Regions from separate parts of the Pseudomonas sp. A39 genome, predicted to be linked through region 1. Evidence: predicted binding sites of a transcription regulator. Region 1 holds the regulator's gene; the other holds the start of a gene.

Region 1 (9,495 bases):
CAGTCCAGCACCAACGCAGGCGAAGTGCTGGTCTTGATCAGTGCCTGACCCTGCTTGCGCAGGTCAGGCCCGGTGCGGTAATCCAGCACGCCACTGATGAACAGCTCGCCGGCGTCGCCGAGACGAACAGCCGACTCGATCATTGCGCGGGCTTCCCAGCAGCTTTATCGGTCTCTTCCTTGGCCTTGGCGACTTCACCGGCCCAACCATTGATGGTTTTGTCCAGGTCGTTGCCATTGCGCTGCATCGCATCCGCGAACTGGTCACGGAACAGCTTGCCAATGTTGATGCCGTTGATGATCACGTTACGCAGCTTCCACTCGCCGTTGACCTTCTCCAGCGTGTACTGCACCGGGTAGACCGCGCCATTGTTGCCCTTGACGCTCATGTTGACGCTGGTGCGATCACCCGACTCATCCCCGGCAGGAGCGACGGTAATGCCCTGGTTGTTGTATTCAAGAAGAGCGTTGCCGTAGAACTGGAACAGGCCTTTCTTGAAGTTTTCCTGGAAGGTCTGCATCTGCGCCGGCGTAGCCTTGCGCGAATACTTGACCGTCATGATGCTTTTGGAGATGCCTTCAGCATCCACCACCGGCCCCACAATGGTATTGAGCGCGTTGTAGAACTGACTCGGGTCTTGTTTGTACTTTTCTTTGTTGGCCGACAGGTCAGCCAACATCTTGTTGGTCGTGTCCTGCACCAGATCGTGGGCAGAACCCGCTGCGTTGGCCATCAACGGCAGCGCTGCAAGCAGTACCAGAAGGCCACGTCGCAAGGTAGAGATCATGTACAGATTCCTCATTTGGCGTCTTTATTGACCGTATTAAGCAGGAATTTACCGATCAGGTCTTCAAGCACCAGCGACGACTGTGTGTCGTGGATTGTCGAGCCATCCTTGAGCAGGGCTGATTCCCCGCCCACGCTGACACCGATGTACTTCTCGCCCAGCAGCCCCGCAGTGAGGATAGATGCAGTGGAGTCGGTCGGCAGATTATCAACCTTCTTATCCAGCTGCATTGTCACTCGACCGGTGAAGCTGTCGCGGTCCAGATCGATTGCAGTGACCTTGCCGATCGTCACACCGGCCATGGTCACTTTAGCTCTGACAGTCAAACCGGCGATATTGTCGAAGTACGCGTAAAGTTTATAAGTATCGGCGGTGGGGCTGGCCGAAAGACCGCTGACTCGCAGGGCCAACAACAGTAAAGCCAGGATGCCAGCCAGCAAGAAAAGGCCGACACCGATTTCCACAGTGCGGTTTTGCATCAGAAATCTCCAAACATCAAGGCGGTCAAAATGAAGTCAAGGCCCAGTACCGCCAGCGAGGCGTACACAACGGTCTTGGTGGTGGCACGACTGATCCCTTCTGAAGTGGGCTCACAGTCGTAGCCTTGGAATACGGCGATCCAGGTCACTACAAAGGCGAAGACGATGCTTTTTATGATGCCGTTGAGCACGTCGCCCGTGAACGTCACGCTGTTTTGCATGTTGGCCCAGTAAGAGCCGTCGTAGACGCCCAGCCAGTCCACCGCCACCCACGAACCACCCCAGATACCCACCACGCTGAAGATGATCGTCAGCAGTGGCAGGGAAATGAAGCCGGCCCACAGACGCGGGGCAACAATGTACTTGAGCGGGTCCACGCCGATCATTTCCAGGCTGGACAGCTGCTCGGTGGACTTCATGTTGCCGATTTCGGCGGTCAGCGCAGAACCCGCACGCCCGGCGAACAGCAAAGCGGTCACCACCGGCCCCAGCTCTCGCAACAACGTCAGGGCGACCATCTGCCCCACCGCCTGCTCCGAACCATAGCTGGACAGAATATTGAAGCCCTGCAGCGCCAGCACCATGCCGATGAACACCCCGGAGACCACGATGATCACCAGGGACATCACACCCACAGCATGCAACTGCTTGACCAGTAGGCCGAAGCCGCCACCTATGCCGCCGCGGCCGAGCAAGGCGTGAAACAGGAAAATCGTCGAACGGCCCAGCACTTCGACGATGTCGATGCCCGAGCGACCGAAAAGGCGAACCTTTTCGATAAGAGATGTCTTGCGCATCAGCGCTTCCCCAGAAGATCTGAGCGGTAATCCGCTGCCGGAAAGTGAAAAGGCACGGGGCCATCAGGATCGCCGGTCATGAATTGGCGAATGCGCGGGTTATCAGCGTTCATCAGTTCTTCGGGCGTGCCCTGCCCCAGCACCTGGCCATCGCCGACGACATAGAGGTAATCGGCAATACTCGCGGTTTCTGCAAGATCATGGGAGACCACGATGCTGGTGATGCCCAGTGCATCGTTGAGCAAGCGGATCAGGCGCACCAACACGCCCATGGCGATCGGGTCCTGACCGACGAAGGGCTCGTCATACATGAGGATCTGCGGGTCGAGGGCAATGGCGCGGGCCAGGGCCACGCGACGCTTCATACCGCCGGACAGTTCGTCGGGCATCAGGTCGATGGCACCGCGCAGGCCTACGGCCTGCAGTTTCAGCAACACAATGTCACGAATCATTTCGTCAGACAGTTGGGTATGCACACGCAGCGGAAACGCCACGTTCTCGAACACATCAAGGTCGGTAAACAGCGCACCGCTCTGGAACAGCACACCCATGTGCTTACGCGCGTCGAACAGATCGCTGCGCGACAGCGTCGGCAGGTTCTGGCCGTTTACCCACACTTCGCCGGCACTGGGCCGCAATTGCATGCCCATCAGGCGCAACAGGGTGGTCTTGCCACTACCGGAAGGCCCCATGATGCCCGTGACCTTGCCGCGCGGAATGCGGATATCGACGTTATTGAAGATGCTGCGCGTCCCGCGCTTGAAGGTCAGTCCCTTCAGCTCGACCGCGTAGGCGTTATCGGCACTCATCTAAACTCCTTGGGATGCAGCCTCTCACTCAGACACCACGCTTGCGACAAACGTTTGCATCAGCCGCACAATAGTTGCGCAATCGATGGCCACATGGGCAGAGCGGACCGAACTGGCGGCGAACTATATCACTGCTGGTACAGGGCGCCCAAGGCCGGAACAGTGCTTGTTCAGATCCAGGACAGGGAAAAAACGTTGCCAGCTATGTTACTAAGGAGGGAATCCCAAGCGCACCGCGAACAAACCCTGACGAACTTGCGTGAGGGAATTGATCATTACCGTTATAATCGCCGACTTTTCGTCAGGCTATACGATTTCAGACATGAGCCAATCCAGCGACCTTATTCAATCCGCACAACGCACAATCCGCCTCGAGCTTGAAGCCGTAGAAGGCTTGCTGGCGCATATCGACGCAGATTTCGTACGCGCCTGCGAGATGATTCTGGCCAGCAAGGGCCGCGTTGTCGTGGTCGGCATGGGCAAGTCAGGCCACGTTGGCAACAAGATCGCCGCCACCCTGGCCAGCACCGGGACCACCGCGTTTTTCGTGCACCCCGCCGAAGCCAGTCACGGCGACATGGGCATGATCACCAAGGATGACATCATCCTGGCGCTGTCCAACTCCGGCAGCACCAACGAAATCGTGACCCTGTTGCCGCTGATCAAGCGCCTGGGCATCCAGATGATCAGCATCACCGGCAACCCGGAATCGACGCTGGCCAAGGCCGCCGAAGTCAACCTCAACGTTCACGTGGACCACGAAGCCTGCCCGCTGAACCTGGCGCCGACTTCGTCCACCACCGCCGCCCTGGTGATGGGTGATGCCCTGGCCGTGGCACTGCTGGAGGCGCGTGGATTTACCGCCGAGGACTTTGCGTTTTCGCACCCGGGGGGCGCCCTGGGCCGCCGCCTGCTGCTGAAAGTGGAAAACGTCATGCACTCGGGTGATGAGTTGCCCCATGTCCAGCGCGGTACCCTGCTGAAGGACGCGCTGATGGAAATGACTCGCAAGGGCTTGGGCATGACGGTGATCCTGGAAGCCGATGGCCGCCTGGCAGGGGTGTTCACCGACGGTGACTTGCGCCGCACCCTGGACCGCACCATCGATATCCACACCGCCAGCATCGACGCAGTGATGACACCTCACGGCAAGACCGCGCGCCCCGAAATGCTGGCAGCCGAGGCCTTGAAAATCATGGAAGACCACAAGATCGGCGCACTGGTGGTGGTCGATGGCGACGACCGCCCGATTGGCGCCCTGAACATGCACGACTTGCTGCGTGCGGGAGTGATGTAAATGACCAGCGACCTGTTGCAACGCGGTAAAAACATCAAGCTGGCGATTTTCGACGTTGACGGCGTGCTGACCGATGGCCGCTTGTACTTCCTCGAAGACGGCAGTGAATTCAAGACTTTTAACACCCTCGACGGCCAGGGCATCAAGATGCTGATGGCGTCGGGCGTGCAAACGGCGATTATCAGCGGCAGAAAAACCCCCGTTGTGGAACGTCGCGCACAAAACCTGGGGATTCCTCACCTGTATCAGGGCCGCGAGGATAAACTGGTGGTTCTGGACGAGCTTCTTGGCCAACTCAACCTAAGCTATGAGCAGGTCGCCTACTTGGGCGATGACTTGCCCGACTTGCCGGTGATCCGCCGAGTGGGCCTGGGCATGGCGGTCGCCAACGCGGCAGCCTTTGTTCGCGAGCACGCCCATGGCATCACTACCGCCCGTGGCGGTGAAGGCGCCGCACGCGAGTTCTGCGAGCTGATCCTGCGAGCCCAGGGTAGCCTTGAAGCGGCCCACGCCGCCTACTTATAGAGCGTTTTATGCTGAGCAAAAAGATTCGCAACTTCCTGTTATTCGGGGTCATCGCCGCACTGTTCCTGGCGGTGGGCTACTGGAATATCAGCCCGGAGCGCTTTCTCGACCAGCCTGCCGCGCAGGTTGACGAAGGCGCTATCGACTATTACGCCACCAATGCCAAGAGCGTGCAGTTCCTGCCCGACGGCAAAGTGCAGTACGAGATGACCTCGGACAAGGTCGAACATGTCAAGGCCAGCGAAGTCACCCTGCTGACCAACCCCGACATGAACATTTACCGCGGTACCGAGTTCCCATGGCACGTCACCAGCAAACGTGGCGAGGTCAACCCGGACGGTACCGAGGTGGAGCTGATCGACTCGGTGCGCGTTGCGCGCACTGACGATAAAAAACGTGAGACCGTGATTACCAGCAGTCGCATGACCGTATTCCCGCAGAAGCAATATGCGCAGACCGAGCAAGACGTTAGAATCGACGGCGCTGGCGGTGTATCGACTGGCAAGGGAATGAAAGCGTATTTGAAAGAAAGCAGGATACACCTGCTATCGAACGTAAGAGGACAGTATGAGGCTCGTTAAAACTCTCCCTATTTTGCTCGGTCTGGGCGCAGCACTGGGAAGCGTGAGCGCCTGGGCTCTGCCGAACGATAGCCAGCAACCGATCCACATCTCGGCTGACGATGCGCAGTTGGATGATAAACAAGGCGTCGCCACCTATACCGGCGGCGTGATCATCACCCAAGGTTCGATGAAGATCACCGGCAATACCGTGACCCTGACTCGCACCCCGGCTGGCGACATTGATGTGGTGACCTCGGTCGGCAACCTGGCTTACTTCGAACAGAAGCAGTCCGCTGCCGATACCGGTCCGATGAAGGGCTACGGCAAGACCATCCAGTATCACGCCCAGCAGAACCGCATCGTACTGATCGACCAGGCGAAAGTACTCAGCCCGGACGGCAACTCCACGGAAGGTGAAAAGATCACCTATGACACCGTGAAACAGATCGCTAACGCCGGTCGCGCCAATGGCAACAAGGTCACTGCACCTCGTCCACGGATCGACATGGTCATCCAGCCGAAGAAGAAGGCCGAGTAATGGCAACCCTGAAAGCCCAGCATCTGGCCAAGGCCTATAAAAGCCGTCAGGTCGTGCGCGACGTCAGCCTGTCGATCGACAGCGGCCAGATCGTCGGCTTGCTCGGCCCTAACGGCGCCGGTAAGACCACCTGCTTCTACATGATCGTCGGCCTGGTCCAGGCGGATCAGGGCCGCGTGCTGATCGACGACCTGGACGTGAGCCACCAGCCGATGCACGGCCGCGCCCGCGCCGGTATCGGCTATCTCCCGCAGGAAGCGTCGATCTTCCGCAAACTGTCGGTCGCCGATAACATCATGGCCATCCTCGAGACCCGCAAGGAGCTCGACCGTGACGGCCGTCGCAAGGAGCTGGAAAGCCTGCTGCAGGAGTTCCACATCAACCATATCCGCGACAACCTCGGCATGAGCCTGTCCGGCGGTGAGCGTCGCCGTGTGGAAATCGCCCGCGCCCTGGCCACTGCGCCCAAGTTCATCCTACTGGACGAACCGTTTGCGGGCGTCGACCCGATCTCGGTGGGCGACATCAAGCAGATCATCCATCACCTCAAGGCCAAGGGCATTGGCGTGCTGATCACCGACCACAACGTCCGTGAGACCCTCGATATCTGCGAAACAGCGTATATCGTCAACGATGGCCAGCTGATCGCCGAAGGTGATTCCGCCACCATCCTGGCCAACGAGCTGGTCAAGGAAGTGTATCTGGGTCACGAGTTCCGCCTGTAAACACCGTGGTGTCACGGCTGTTCGCCAAGGTGCGCGGGAGTCAATGAAAACCTCCGGATTTTTATTGTTACCGCGCTCTAGGCAAAGCCCCCGACATCAGGCATATAATTTGCTTATGTTTGGCGCTCACGCGCCCTGTCGTGGATGGCGCATTGCGCCGGCGAATAAGGTGTTAAGCCCCTGCCATGAAACCATCGCTAGTCCTGAGAATGGGCCAGCAGCTGACGATGACACCGCAGCTGCAACAGGCCATCCGCCTGCTCCAATTGTCGACCCTGGACCTGCAACAGGAAATCCAGGAGGCCCTGGAGTCCAATCCGATGCTCGAACGCCAGGAGGAAGGCGACGACTTCGATAATGCAGACCCGCTGGCCGATAATATCGAGCAAAAACCCAATCCCGACGTGCAGGAACCCTCCTACCAGGAAACCGCCCCTACGGTGGATAACCTTGAGGAAGGCGAATGGAACGAACGCATTCCCAACGAGCTTCCGGTCGACACGGCCTGGGAAGACGTCTACCAGACCAGCGCCAGCAGCCTGCCCAGCAATGACGATGATGAGTGGGACTTCACCACCCGCACCTCCGTTGGCGAGAGCCTGCAGAGCCACCTGCTGTGGCAACTGAACCTTGCGCCGATGTCGGACACCGATCGCTTGATCGCCGTGACCCTGATCGACTGCATCAACAATCAGGGTTACCTGGACGAGACGCTCGAAGAAATTCTTGAAGCCTTCGATCCGGAGCTGGATATCGAGCTGGACGAGATCGAAGCCGTCCTGCACCGCATCCAACAGTTCGAGCCCGCCGGCATCGGCGCACGCACCCTCAGCGAATGCCTGTTGCTGCAATTGCGCCAGTTACCGGCCAAGACCCCCTGGCTCGCCGAAGCCCAGCGCCTGGTGACCGATTACATCGACCTGCTGGGCAGCCGCGACTACAGCCAGTTGATGCGCCGCATGAAGCTCAAGGAAGACGACCTGCGCCAGGTCATCGAGCTGGTACAGAGCCTCAACCCGCGTCCTGGCTCACAAATCGAATCGAGCGAAGCCGAATACGTGGTTCCCGATGTGATCGTGCGCAAGGACAACGAGCGCTGGCTGGTAGAGCTGAACCAGGAATCGGTGCCGCGCCTGCGGGTGAACCCGCAATACGCCGGCTTCGTACGTCGCGCCGATACCAGTGCCGACAACACCTTCATGCGCAACCAGTTGCAGGAAGCGCGCTGGTTCATCAAGAGCCTGCAAAGCCGAAACGAAACCCTGATGAAAGTCGCCACCCAGATCGTCGAGCATCAGCGCGGCTTCCTGGAGTACGGCGACGAAGCGATGAAACCGCTGGTGCTGCATGACATCGCCGAAGCGGTCGGCATGCATGAATCAACGATTTCCCGGGTGACCACGCAAAAATTCATGCATACCCCTCGGGGTATTTATGAACTGAAATACTTTTTCTCCAGCCACGTCAGCACCTCCGAAGGCGGTGAATGCTCGTCCACGGCGATCCGCGCGATCATCAAAAAACTGGTTGCTGCTGAAAATCAGAAAAAGCCATTGAGTGACAGTAAGATCGCTGGTTTACTGGAGGCACAAGGCATTCAGGTCGCCCGTCGAACCGTCGCCAAGTACCGCGAATCCCTCGGGATCGCGCCTTCCAGCGAGCGTAAGCGTTTGATGTGACGGACGGGCCACAGCGTTCCGGGATGCGTTTTAAAACTCGCCGAGCGGCGATCAGCCTGTTTTTAACGCAGCGTGATCGACGCGCAGGCAGTTTTAAAATGCAGACCAGTGGCGGGTATTCCTACCCGTCGCGTTATGCACTGGCAACGAAGGAGAAGCTGTATGCAAGTCAACATCAGTGGACACCAACTGGAAGTTACCAAGCCCCTGCGTGAGTACACCGAAAGCAAGTTGAACAAGCTTGCGGGGCATTTTGACAAGATCACCAACGTGCAGGTCATCATGGAGGTCGACAAGCTCAAGCAGAAAATCGAGGCCACCCTGCATGTTCCGAATGCCAAGCTCGTCGCCAATGCGGAACATGAAGACATGTACGCGGCGATCGACTCGCTCTACGACAAGCTGGACCGCCAACTCATAAAGCATAAGGAAAAGAATCTGCACCTGATGCAAGGTACAGGTCGTTAACTCTCCCCCCATGATCCGACTTGAAACCATCCTGACCCCCGGCCGTTCCCTCGTGAACGTGCCGGGCGGCAGTAAAAAACGCGCCCTCGAACAAATTGCCAACCTGATCGGCCGTGAAGTGCCCGAACTGGATACGCAAGCTGTGTATGAGGCACTGATTGCCCGTGAAAAACTTGGCTCGACCGGTTTTGGCAACGGCATCGCCATTCCCCACTGCCGCCTCAAAGGCTGCGAGACTCCTGTCAGCGCCCTGCTGCACCTGGACGCCCCTATCGATTTCGACGCCATCGACGGTGCCCCGGTCGACCTGCTGTTCGTTCTGCTGGTCCCGGAAGCTGCCACCGATGCGCACCTGGAACTGCTCCGGCAGATCGCCAGCATGCTCGACCGCAAGGACGTACGCGACAAACTGCGCAGCGCCAGCAGCAATGAGGCGCTGTACCAGGTTGTCCTGGATGAACAGAACGGGCAGTAACCATGCGCTTGATCATCGTCAGCGGCCGCTCCGGCTCGGGTAAAAGTACCGCCCTCAATGTTCTTGAGGACAACGGTTTCTATTGCATCGACAACCTGCCCGCCGGCCTGCTGCCGGAATTGGCAGAACGCGCGTTGATCCACACCGAACTGGCTCAACCCCTGGTCGCCGTTTCGATTGATGCCCGCAACCTGCCCAGCCACCTGGAGCGATTCCCGCAATTGCTCGAGGAAGTGCGGGCCAAGCACATTCATTGCGATGTGCTGTACCTGGATGCCGACGAAGAGACACTGCTCAAGCGGTTCTCCGAAACCCGCCGGCGTCACCCCCTCAGCAGCCCTCATCGCTCGCTG
Region 2 (9,495 bases), on a different contig from region 1:
GATCGTGCCGTTGGGCTACTGGGTCATCTCGCGGGCCCTGCGCGACATGCAAGACCTGCGCGAACGCGGCCTGCCGCCGCTGCACATGGCGGTCAACCTGTCGTTCCGCCAATTCCAGGACAGCCAGTTGCTCTCGACCCTCAGCCGGCTGATTGCCGAGCGTGGCGTGGAGGCGCAGTGGCTGGAGTTCGAACTCACCGAAACCGCCGTGATGCGCCGCAGTGATCTGGTCAAGCAGACCATGGACGCCCTCGGCCGCCTCGGTGTGCGGTTTTCCCTGGATGATTTCGGCACGGGTTTCTCTTCGTTCGTGCACCTCAACAGCCTGCCGATTGCCTTGTTGAAGATCGACAAGAGCTTCGTCGGCGGCATGGAAGAGCGCGAGGAAAACCGCAAGCTGGTGCATGCCATGATCAACTTGGCTCACAACCTCAACCTGGAAGTGGTCGCCGAAGGTGTGGAAACGCCGGAGCAGTTGGCGCTGTTGCGGTTGTTCGGCTGTGATCAGGCCCAGGGTTACCTGATCAGCAAGCCGTTACCGTTGCCGGAGCTTGTGGACTACCTGACCTTCGGCAAAAGCCAGCAAGCGCTGCTGGGCTGAGGTGCGAACCCAATCAACATGTGGGAGGGGGCTTGCCCCTTCCACATCAACCGAGCAGGGCTTTTAGTCTGCCTGTGCGGCTTGAAATGAGCCTAGAGGGTCAGGCTCTTGCCGAATCATGCGCTTCATCTTCGCCTCAAATGCCCAGGTCAGGCTCACTGCCGCGCACGCCAGGCCCAGTGCCAGACCCCACCACACGCCGGTCGGCCCCCAGCCGAGGGTGAAGGCCATCAGCCAGGCCGATGGCGCACCAATCAACCAATAGCAGCCCGCGCCGATCAGAAAGGTGGTCTTGGCGTCTTTCAGCCCACGAATGCAGCCCATGGCGATGGTTTGCACGCCGTCGAACAGCTCGAACCATGCCGCCACCGCGAGCAGGCTGACGGCCAGGACGATGACGTCATGGAACGCCGGGTCGTGGTGGTCGATGAGCAGTCCGATCAGCGGATCGGAAAACAGCCATAACACCACGGCAAATCCCAACATCACCGCCGCACCAAATCCTATGCCGACACGCCCTGCCAGGCGTGCCTGCAGTAACTGCCCGGCGCCGTAATGCTGGCCGATGCGCATGGTCACCGCGTAGGACATCCCCGCCGGCACCATGAACGCCACCGAGACGATCTGCAGCGCAACCTGATGCGCGGCCAACTGTGTGCTGCCCATGGTGCCCATGCACAACGCCGCAAAGGCAAACAACCCGACTTCAACGGCATAGGTGCCGCCAATCGGCAGGCCCAGGCGCCACAGCTCACGCAGGTACTGGGTATTGAGGCGCAGCAGGCCAGTGCTGAGCGGGTAGGCTGCATAGGCACGGTTCCTGTGGATGTACCCCATCAGCGCCAACGCCATGCCGTTGGCGACGACGGCGGTGACCAGGCCGATGCCCATCAGGCCCAATTTCGGCAGGCCGAACATGCCTTCGATCAACGCGTGGTTGAGCAGGTAGTTGGCCACCGCGCCGCCGAGGCTGATGACCATCACCGGCTTGGCTTTGCCAATTGCGCTGGTGAAGCCGCGCAAGGCCATGAAGCTCAGGAAACCGGGCAGTGCGAATGGCAGGATCGTCAGGAATTGCCCGGCCGAGTGAACATTGGTTTCGGTCTGGCCAAACATCAGCAGCAACGGCTTGAGGTTCCACAGCAGCAAACCGGCCGCCAAGGCCATCAGCCAGGCCAGCCACAGCCCGGCCTGGGTCAGGCGGGTGGCGCCCTCGATATCGCCCGCGCCTTGACGGATGGCCACCAGGGTACCGACGGCAGCAATCACGCCGATGCAGAAAATCGACACGAACGAATAGCTCGCCGCGCCCAGCCCACCGCCGGCCAGGGCTTCGGGGCTCAGACGGGCCATCATCAGGGTGTCGGTCAGCACCATCAGCATGTGCGCCAACTGTGAGGCAATCAACGGCCCTGACAGCCGCAGAATGGCCCAGAGTTCGGTACGTGCCGGATGCTGCATGATCATCACACTCGAAAATTCGCAGGGGGGGGGAAGGGTGGATTCTCGGCGCTCTCAGTGCATTGCACAAAGGGATAAATGCGATCGTTCGCATGATTAAAACTCATGCTTGCTTGATTCTGGTAGGGTTTGCGCATTGCGCTGTCGGAGCTTTTCCTATGTCCCGTCGTCTTCCTCCGCTTTATGCCTTGCGTGCATTTGAAGCCGCCTCTCGACACAACTCCTTCACCCGCGCAGCGGAGGAGCTGTCCATTACTCAAAGTGCGGTGAGCCGGCATATCCGCACGCTGGAAGAGCATTTCGCCTGCCGCCTGTTCCAGCGCAGCGGCCGCACCTTACAGCTCACCGAGGCCGCGCGCCTGCTGCTGCCCGGCGTGAGGGAAGGCTTTGCTGCGCTGGAACGGGCCTGTCATACCTTGAACGCTGAAGATGACATCCTGCGTATGAAGGCGCCGTCGACCCTGACCATGCGTTGGCTGCTGGCGCGGCTCAGTCGCTTCCGGGCGCTGCAGCCGGGCAATGAGGTGCAACTGACCAGCGCCTGGATGAGCGTGGACGAGGTGGACTTCAACCAAGAACCGTTCGACTGCGCGGTGCTGCTGAGTTACGGGCATTTCCCGGCCGACTGGGAGGCCAGTTATCTATTTCCGGAATTGCTGATCCCGGTAGGCGCGCCGAACCTGCTGGAAGATGGGCCCTGGGATGCAGCACGCCTGGCCACCGCCGAATTGCTGCACCCCACCCCTGACCGTCGCGACTGGCGCAATTGGTTGGAGCGCATGGGGTTGTCATCCCAAGTGTCGCTCAAGGGTGGGCAGGTATTCGATACGCTCGAACTGGGCATGATCGCCGCCGCGCGGGGCTATGGCGTGTCCATGGGCGACCTGTTGATGGTGGCCGAAGACGTGGCCCAAGGGCGGTTGAGCCTGCCGTGGCCAACCGCCGTGGCCAGTGGCGAAAATTACTACCTGGTCTGGCCGAAAACCCGCCCCGGCGGCGAGCGTTTGCGGCGCTTGGCGGAGTTTCTCCAGGCAGAAGTCAAGGCCATGGCATTGCCCGAGGTCGAACGTCTCGATTGAGTGCCGGCAGGCCGCTCCTGCAATCGTTTGCGCGATGTCCCGGTGATGCGCTCAAGTATTGGCTCTGCCCGCCGAAGTAGGTGTGTTGGAACCATCGTGCACCAACGTTACCCACTAGATAATTTGCCGAGCAGCGCTATGAGATCAGGATGATCCTGGCCTCGGCCAGGAGCCATCATGTCTCAACCTCGCGCCCGGATTGCCTCCCAGCTTGGTATCGCGTTAGCTGTGATCCTTGCTGTTGCCATTGGTGGCAGCACTGTTTTTGCCCTGCGTTCGCTCGACACCGCCAACCTCGCGACCCGTGAGGAACACTTGGCCAGCGAGGCGCGCTTGCTCGCCGACCAGCTCAATACGTTTCACAGCACCTTGCGTGAGAGTACACAGCGCCTGACGGGGCTTTTCGAGAAGCGCTTCAGTGCCGGCTTGCGCGTACAGGCAGATCAACCTGTTGCCGTCGCGGGTGTACAGACCCCGAGCTTGTACCTGGGCAGCGATCTGCTGAACAACAACTTCGATAAAGTCGACGAGTTCAAGCAGATGTCCGGCGGTGTGGCGACGGTGTTCGTGCGCAGCGGCGACGACTTCATCCGCGTCAGCACCTCCCTGACCAAACAGGACGGCAATCGCGCCATCGGCACTGTGCTTGACCGCAATGGGCCGGCCTATTCGCGTGTGTTCAGTGGGCAGACTTACATCGGCCGCGCAGTGTTGTTCGATCGCTCCTACATGACTCAATACAGCCCGGTGCGCGACGCCAGCGGCAAAGTCATTGCGGTGCTGTTCATCGGTTTTGACTACACCGACGCGCAGAATGCCCAGTTCGAAAACCTGAAACGCTTCCGTATCGGCCAAACGGGTTCCCTGGCGTTGCTGGACGAGCAAAAGCGCTGGCTGGTACCACCGGCCGGCGTGCAGGCGCCGGACCAAGCGGTGCCGGTGATGTCGGACCTGGCCAAGACCCCCGGTACGGGGCGCTTCTGGGCGGATAAAACCGAGGACTTCTACAGCGTGTCGGTGCCCTTCGAAGGCGGGCCGTGGGCTGTGGTCGCAAGCATGCCCAAAGCGGAGATTCGCTCGGTGACGTGGGATGTCGGCATTCGCCTGGTGATCGGCAGCGTGCTGGCCATGCTGCTGGCCGTCGGCGCAACGGTCTGGCTGCTGCGCAGCAAACTCGCGCCGTTGAGTGACCTTGTACGCCAGGCCGAAGCCTTGGGCGCGGGTGATTTGAGCGCGCGTCTGAACGTGTCCAGCCATGACGAAATCGGCCAGTTGGCACGCAGCTTCAATCAGATGGGGGAAGCGCTGTCGACCATGGTCTCGCATATCCGCAAGGCGGCTGAAGAGGTCAACAGCCGCGCCCAGGCATTGTCCGGTCTGTCCGGCGGTGCCTACGAAGGCATGGAGCAGCAGTCCGGCGAGATCACCAGCATGGCCGGCGCGGTAGAAGAGTTCAGCGCCACGTCGCTGAACATCGCCGACAACATGGGCGCCACGGAACGCCTGGCCCAGGAAAACGCCCAGCAAACCCGTATCGGCCGTAACTCGATGCAAGAAGCCTCGTCGTCCCTCGAACATATCGCGACCTCGTTGAACAGCACGGCCACGGTGATCAACACCCTGGGCCAACGCTCCCAGGAAATTGGTGGGATCGTCGGTGTGATTACCTCGATCGCCGAACAGACCAACCTGCTGGCGCTCAACGCTGCGATCGAAGCCGCCCGGGCCGGTGAGCAAGGCCGGGGTTTCGCCGTGGTCGCCGACGAAGTACGCAACCTGGCTTCGCGCACCCGTCAGGCCACCGACGAGATCTCTGGGATGATCCAGAGCATCCAGCACGAAACCGGCAACGCCATCAGCACCATGGAACACGGCAACGCGCTGATGCAGGAAGGCCTGTCACGCAACGCCGACGTGGCGTCGGCGTTGGCACGTATCGACGAGCAAAGCCGCTCGGCCGGTCAACAGTTCGCGGCGATCACCACCGCCACCCAGGAACAGAGCAGCACCGCGACCTTGCTCAGCAGCAATTTGCAGAGCATTGCGCTGGCCAACAGCGAGCAGCGCGAAGTGGTGTCGAACCTGGCGATCACCGCCAAGGAACTGGAAACCCTGGCGGCGGGCTTGCGGCATGAGGTGGATCGGTTCCGCTGAAACCGGCCCTTCAGGCGCAGTTGATCAAGTGTGGGAGCAAGCCCTCTCCCGCATCAGGTTCTGCGCCAGGCTCAAGTGATCGCCGCCGGGCGGTATTGCAAGGCCTCCTTCAGATGGTCGCGCGTGATGGCATCTCCCTGCTCCAGATCCGCCAGGGTCCGCGCCACCTTGAGCAGCCGATGCGCCGCACGCAGCGACAGGGTCAATCGCTCGCAGGCGGTCTCCAGCCAGCCTTCATCGACCTTTGCCAGCGTGCAGTGACGGCGTAGCCCAGGCAGGTCAAGGAAGGCATTCGCGCAGCCCTGACGCCGCAACTGGCGTTCCCGTGCCTCGGCTACCTCTGCCGAGGCCTTCGCTGTGGTATCGCCGGCCTGCTGGATTGGATTCAGCGCAGTGGTTTCCCGAGCAACGGTCAGGTGCAGGTCGATGCGATCCATCAACGGCCCGGACAGCTTGTTGCGATAGCGCTGAATTTGCTCCGGCGTACAACGACAGCGCCCACTGGGTTCACCCAGGTAGCCGCAGGGGCAGGGGTTCATGGCCGCCACCAGTTGAAAGCGCGCCGGGAAACTCACTCGGTCACGGGCGCGGGAAATCACGATATGCCCCGACTCCAAGGGTTCACGCAGTACCTCCAGCACTTTGCGATCAAATTCCGGCAGCTCATCCAGGAACAGCACCCCGTGATGGGCCAGGGTGATCTCCCCCGGCTGCGGTTTCGAGCCGCCTCCCACCAGCGCTGGTCCTGAGGCGGAATGGTGTGGCTGGCGAAACGGCCGGTGCGGCCAATGGCTCAGCGGCGCCAGGCTGACGACCGACTGAATCGCAGCCACTTCCAACGCCTCCTGTTCACTCAGGGGGGGCAACAACCCCGGCAGTCGGCTGGCGAGCAACGTCTTTCCCGTGCCCGGCGGCCCGCTGAACAACAGGTTATGCGCGCCCGCCGCTGCGATCAGCAGCGCGCGCTTGGCCGCCAATTGGCCCTGGACTTCACTCAGGTCTGGATACGGCTTATTCAAGTACAGCAAGCCGTCGGACTTATACGGTTCAATCGGCACATGCCCATTCAAGTGCGCCACCACCTGCAGCAAGTGATCCACCGCGATCACCTTCAACCCTGAAGCCAGGCACGCCTCCTCGGCATTCGCCCGCGGCACTATCAGGGTACGCCCGGCCTTGCGTGCCGCCAATGCGGCCGGCAACACACCTTTCACCGCCCGGACTTCACCGGACAGCGCCAGCTCCCCAAGGCACTCCACGTCATCGAGCATCAGCGCCGGCACCTGCACACTGGCGGCCAGGATCCCCAGGGCAATCGCCAAGTCAAAACGCCCACCGTCCTTGGGCAAGTCGGCGGGCGCGAGGTTGAGGGTGATGCGGCGGGACGGGTATTGAAGCGCGGAGTTGAGGATCGCGCTGCGCACGCGGTCCTTGCTTTCCTTGACCGCCGTTTCCGGCAAGCCCACCAGCGTCAGCGACGGCAGACCATTGGCCATGTGCACTTCGACGGTGACGGCAGGGGCTTCGACGCCGATCTGGGCGCGGCTGTGGACAATGGCGAGGGACATGCTCGTTCCTTGAAAGGGAGGGCCGCTTGCTGCGGCTTTTCAAAGGTAGTCGAGGGATTGCAGGTGCAAGGGAGCAGACTTTTACAGGACGTATCAACGTGCAAAGGCGCTGGGGTATTTGGCCAGGTAGGCATCGTTGAGTTGTGTGTCGGGGGCGCGCATGAACGTGCGCAAATCAGGGATCAGGAACACCCGCAACGACAAGCCCGTCATCATTGCACCCAACTACGTGATGCTCAGCGCGATGCCTAACTGAGCGATCAGGCCGTTCATGGCGAAACTGCTCCCCAACAGTGCAAAGCCCGCCGCGACGCAGAGGTTGCGGGGCAGGCGGTTGGCGAGCCGGCCCAGGATCGGCCCGAGCAGAATGGGAATGGACGACAGCATGCTTTTGGTGCGCAGTGCCAGGGAGAACTGATCGTCGTCTGCAAACAGCGGAATGATCGACGATTGCAACGGGTCGCATACGCCGGCGACGGCGCTGCTGAGCAGCATCACGCCCCGACGCTAGCGGATAGAGCAACCATCAACAGCGCGGTCAGCAGGCTGGCCATGGAGGCCGGTTATTCGCCTGCTGGCGTCAACCGTGCTTCAAGCTCCGCTACCTTCGCCTCCAGGCTCTCCAGGCGTGCGCGCGTACGGGCGAGCACCACCATCTGGCTGTCGAATTCTTCCCGGCTGACCAGGTCGAGCTTGCTGAAGCCGCTCTGCAGCAACGCCTTGAACTGGCTTTCGATTTCATTGCGGGGCAGGGGGGTGTCACCGCTGAACAGGCGAGAGGCGTGGCCGCTCAGGGCGTCGAGGAGGTCTTTGGGCGCGAGCATGGGAAATATTCCGGAAAACTGTTGGCCGGCAGTGTATCACGCAGCGTCTATAGTCTTTTCGTGACCCGGGCGCACGCTTTTCGCGCAGGGGGCTGGGCGGTGGCGCACTGTTTTTGTGCGCATTGTGGTCGCCAGCACTGGCGCTGGGTCGGCATAAGTGGGCAAAGGACTGATTTCAGTGATTTTTACGGAGCTGGCAAGGTTTCTGCTTAGACGATCATGACCCATGCACTGATGCAGTCGCTGTGACGAATGCAGTGCGCCGACGGATCAGGGGTACAGGTTTCGTCACCAGTGGTTCGCTGGCGTCGCAAAGGCAAATGCCGAGGCGACGATGCGTTACAAAGCCAGGCACTGCGCTTAGACTTGAGACGGGTTTGTTTTCCTGGGGCAAGTCCACCAATTCGGGAGAGAGTTTTCATGAAGCTAGTCACTGCCATCATCAAGCCGTTCAAGTTGGACGATGTACGCGAGTCGTTGTCCGAGATCGGCGTGCAGGGCATTACCGTTACTGAGGTCAAAGGCTTCGGTCGGCAGAAGGGTCACACCGAGCTGTACCGCGGCGCGGAATACGTGGTCGATTTCCTGCCGAAGGTGAAGATTGATGTCGCCATTGACGACAAGGATCTTGACCGGGTTATCGAGGCGATAACCAAGGCCGCCAACACCGGCAAGATTGGTGACGGCAAGATCTTCGTGGTCAATCTGGAACAGGCTATTCGCATCCGTACCGGCGAAACCGATACCGACGCAATCTAAGCCGCCAAACCCCAACGCCCCAGGAGAAAACAATATGACTCTGCGTAAATTCGCAGGGCTCGGAGCCCTGTTGTCCATCGTAATGCCAAGCCTGGCCATGGCGGCAGACGAAGTGGCTGCTCCAGTCCTCAATTCCGGCGACACCGCCTGGATGCTGACCGCCACCGCCTTGGTGCTGTTCATGACCATCCCGGGCCTGGCGCTGTTCTACGGCGGCATGGTTCGTTCCAAAAATATTCTGTCGGTGATGATGCAGTGCTTCGCCATCACTGGCCTGATCAGCATCCTGTGGGTCGTCTACGGTTACAGCATCGCGTTCGATACGACCGGGATGGAGCAGGGCGTCGTCAACTTCAATTCCTTCTTCGGCGGCATGGGCAAGGCGTTCCTGGCGGGCGTTACCCCGGCCAGCATCACCGGGCCTGCGGCGCTGTTCCCGGAAGCCGTGTTCATCACCTTCCAGATGACCTTCGCCATCATCACCCCGGCGCTGATCGTCGGTGCTTTCGCCGAACGCATGAAGTTTTCGGCGATGCTGATCTTCATGGCCATCTGGTTCACCCTGGTCTATGCGCCGATCGCGCACATGGTCTGGAGCGGTAACGGTGGCCTGATGTGGGACTGGGGCGTGCTGGACTTCGCCGGCGGCACCGTGGTTCACATCAACGCCGGTGTGGCTGGCCTGGTGGCGTGCCTGGTGCTCGGCAAGCGCAAAGGCTTCCCGACCACGCCCATGGCCCCGCACAACCTTGGTTACACCCTGATCGGTGCCGCCATGCTGTGGATCGGCTGGTTCGGCTTCAACGCCGGTTCTGCCGCTGCCGCTAACGGCACCGCCGGCATGGCGATGCTGGTCACCCAGATCGCTACCGCTGCGGCGGCGTTGGGTTGGATGTTTGCCGAATGGATCACCCACGGTAAGCCAAGCGCACTGGGCATCGCCTCGGGTGTGGTGGCGGGTCTGGTTGCGATCACTCCGGCTGCGGGCACCGTAGGCCCGATGGGCGCGCTGATCATCGGCCTGGCGGCGGGTGTCGTGTGCTTCTTCT

Evidence for each region. The regulator sigma-54, encoded in region 1, starts transcription at its own class of promoters, with help from an activator protein. The targets are predictions, from matches to a motif close to ANTGGCATNNANNTTGCTNT.
Region 2: the regulator sigma-54 is predicted to act here: its motif matches at 7,880-7,899, upstream of glnK (P-II family nitrogen regulator).

What each region holds. Positions count from the first base shown of each region.
Region 1 covers NZ_JBYVMD010000038.1:9,976-19,470, forward strand. Annotated here, with positions in the region: gene AC3ZU9_RS24015 (STAS domain-containing protein) at 1-143, opposite strand, end outside; gene AC3ZU9_RS24020 (MlaC/ttg2D family ABC transporter substrate-binding protein) at 140-787, opposite strand; gene mlaD (outer membrane lipid asymmetry maintenance protein MlaD) at 799-1,266, opposite strand; gene mlaE (lipid asymmetry maintenance ABC transporter permease subunit MlaE) at 1,266-2,063, opposite strand; gene AC3ZU9_RS24035 (ATP-binding cassette domain-containing protein) at 2,063-2,872, opposite strand; gene AC3ZU9_RS24040 (KpsF/GutQ family sugar-phosphate isomerase) at 3,195-4,169, shown strand; gene AC3ZU9_RS24045 (KdsC family phosphatase) at 4,170-4,694, shown strand; gene lptC (LPS export ABC transporter periplasmic protein LptC) at 4,703-5,275, shown strand; gene lptA (lipopolysaccharide transport periplasmic protein LptA) at 5,262-5,795, shown strand; gene lptB (LPS export ABC transporter ATP-binding protein) at 5,795-6,520, shown strand; gene AC3ZU9_RS24065 (RNA polymerase factor sigma-54) at 6,706-8,199, shown strand; gene hpf (ribosome hibernation-promoting factor, HPF/YfiA family) at 8,362-8,667, shown strand; gene ptsN (PTS IIA-like nitrogen regulatory protein PtsN) at 8,678-9,142, shown strand; gene rapZ (RNase adapter RapZ) at 9,145-9,495, shown strand, end outside.
Region 2 covers NZ_JBYVMD010000064.1:1,885-11,379, forward strand. Annotated here, with positions in the region: gene AC3ZU9_RS28715 (putative bifunctional diguanylate cyclase/phosphodiesterase) at 1-601, shown strand, start outside; gene AC3ZU9_RS28720 (NorM family multidrug efflux MATE transporter) at 665-2,068, opposite strand; gene AC3ZU9_RS28725 (LysR substrate-binding domain-containing protein) at 2,221-3,141, shown strand; gene AC3ZU9_RS28730 (methyl-accepting chemotaxis protein) at 3,319-5,295, shown strand; gene AC3ZU9_RS28735 (YifB family Mg chelatase-like AAA ATPase) at 5,367-6,863, opposite strand; gene AC3ZU9_RS28740 (hypothetical protein) at 7,089-7,361, opposite strand; gene AC3ZU9_RS28745 (accessory factor UbiK family protein) at 7,427-7,687, opposite strand; gene glnK (P-II family nitrogen regulator) at 8,108-8,446, shown strand; gene AC3ZU9_RS28755 (ammonium transporter) at 8,481-9,495, shown strand, end outside.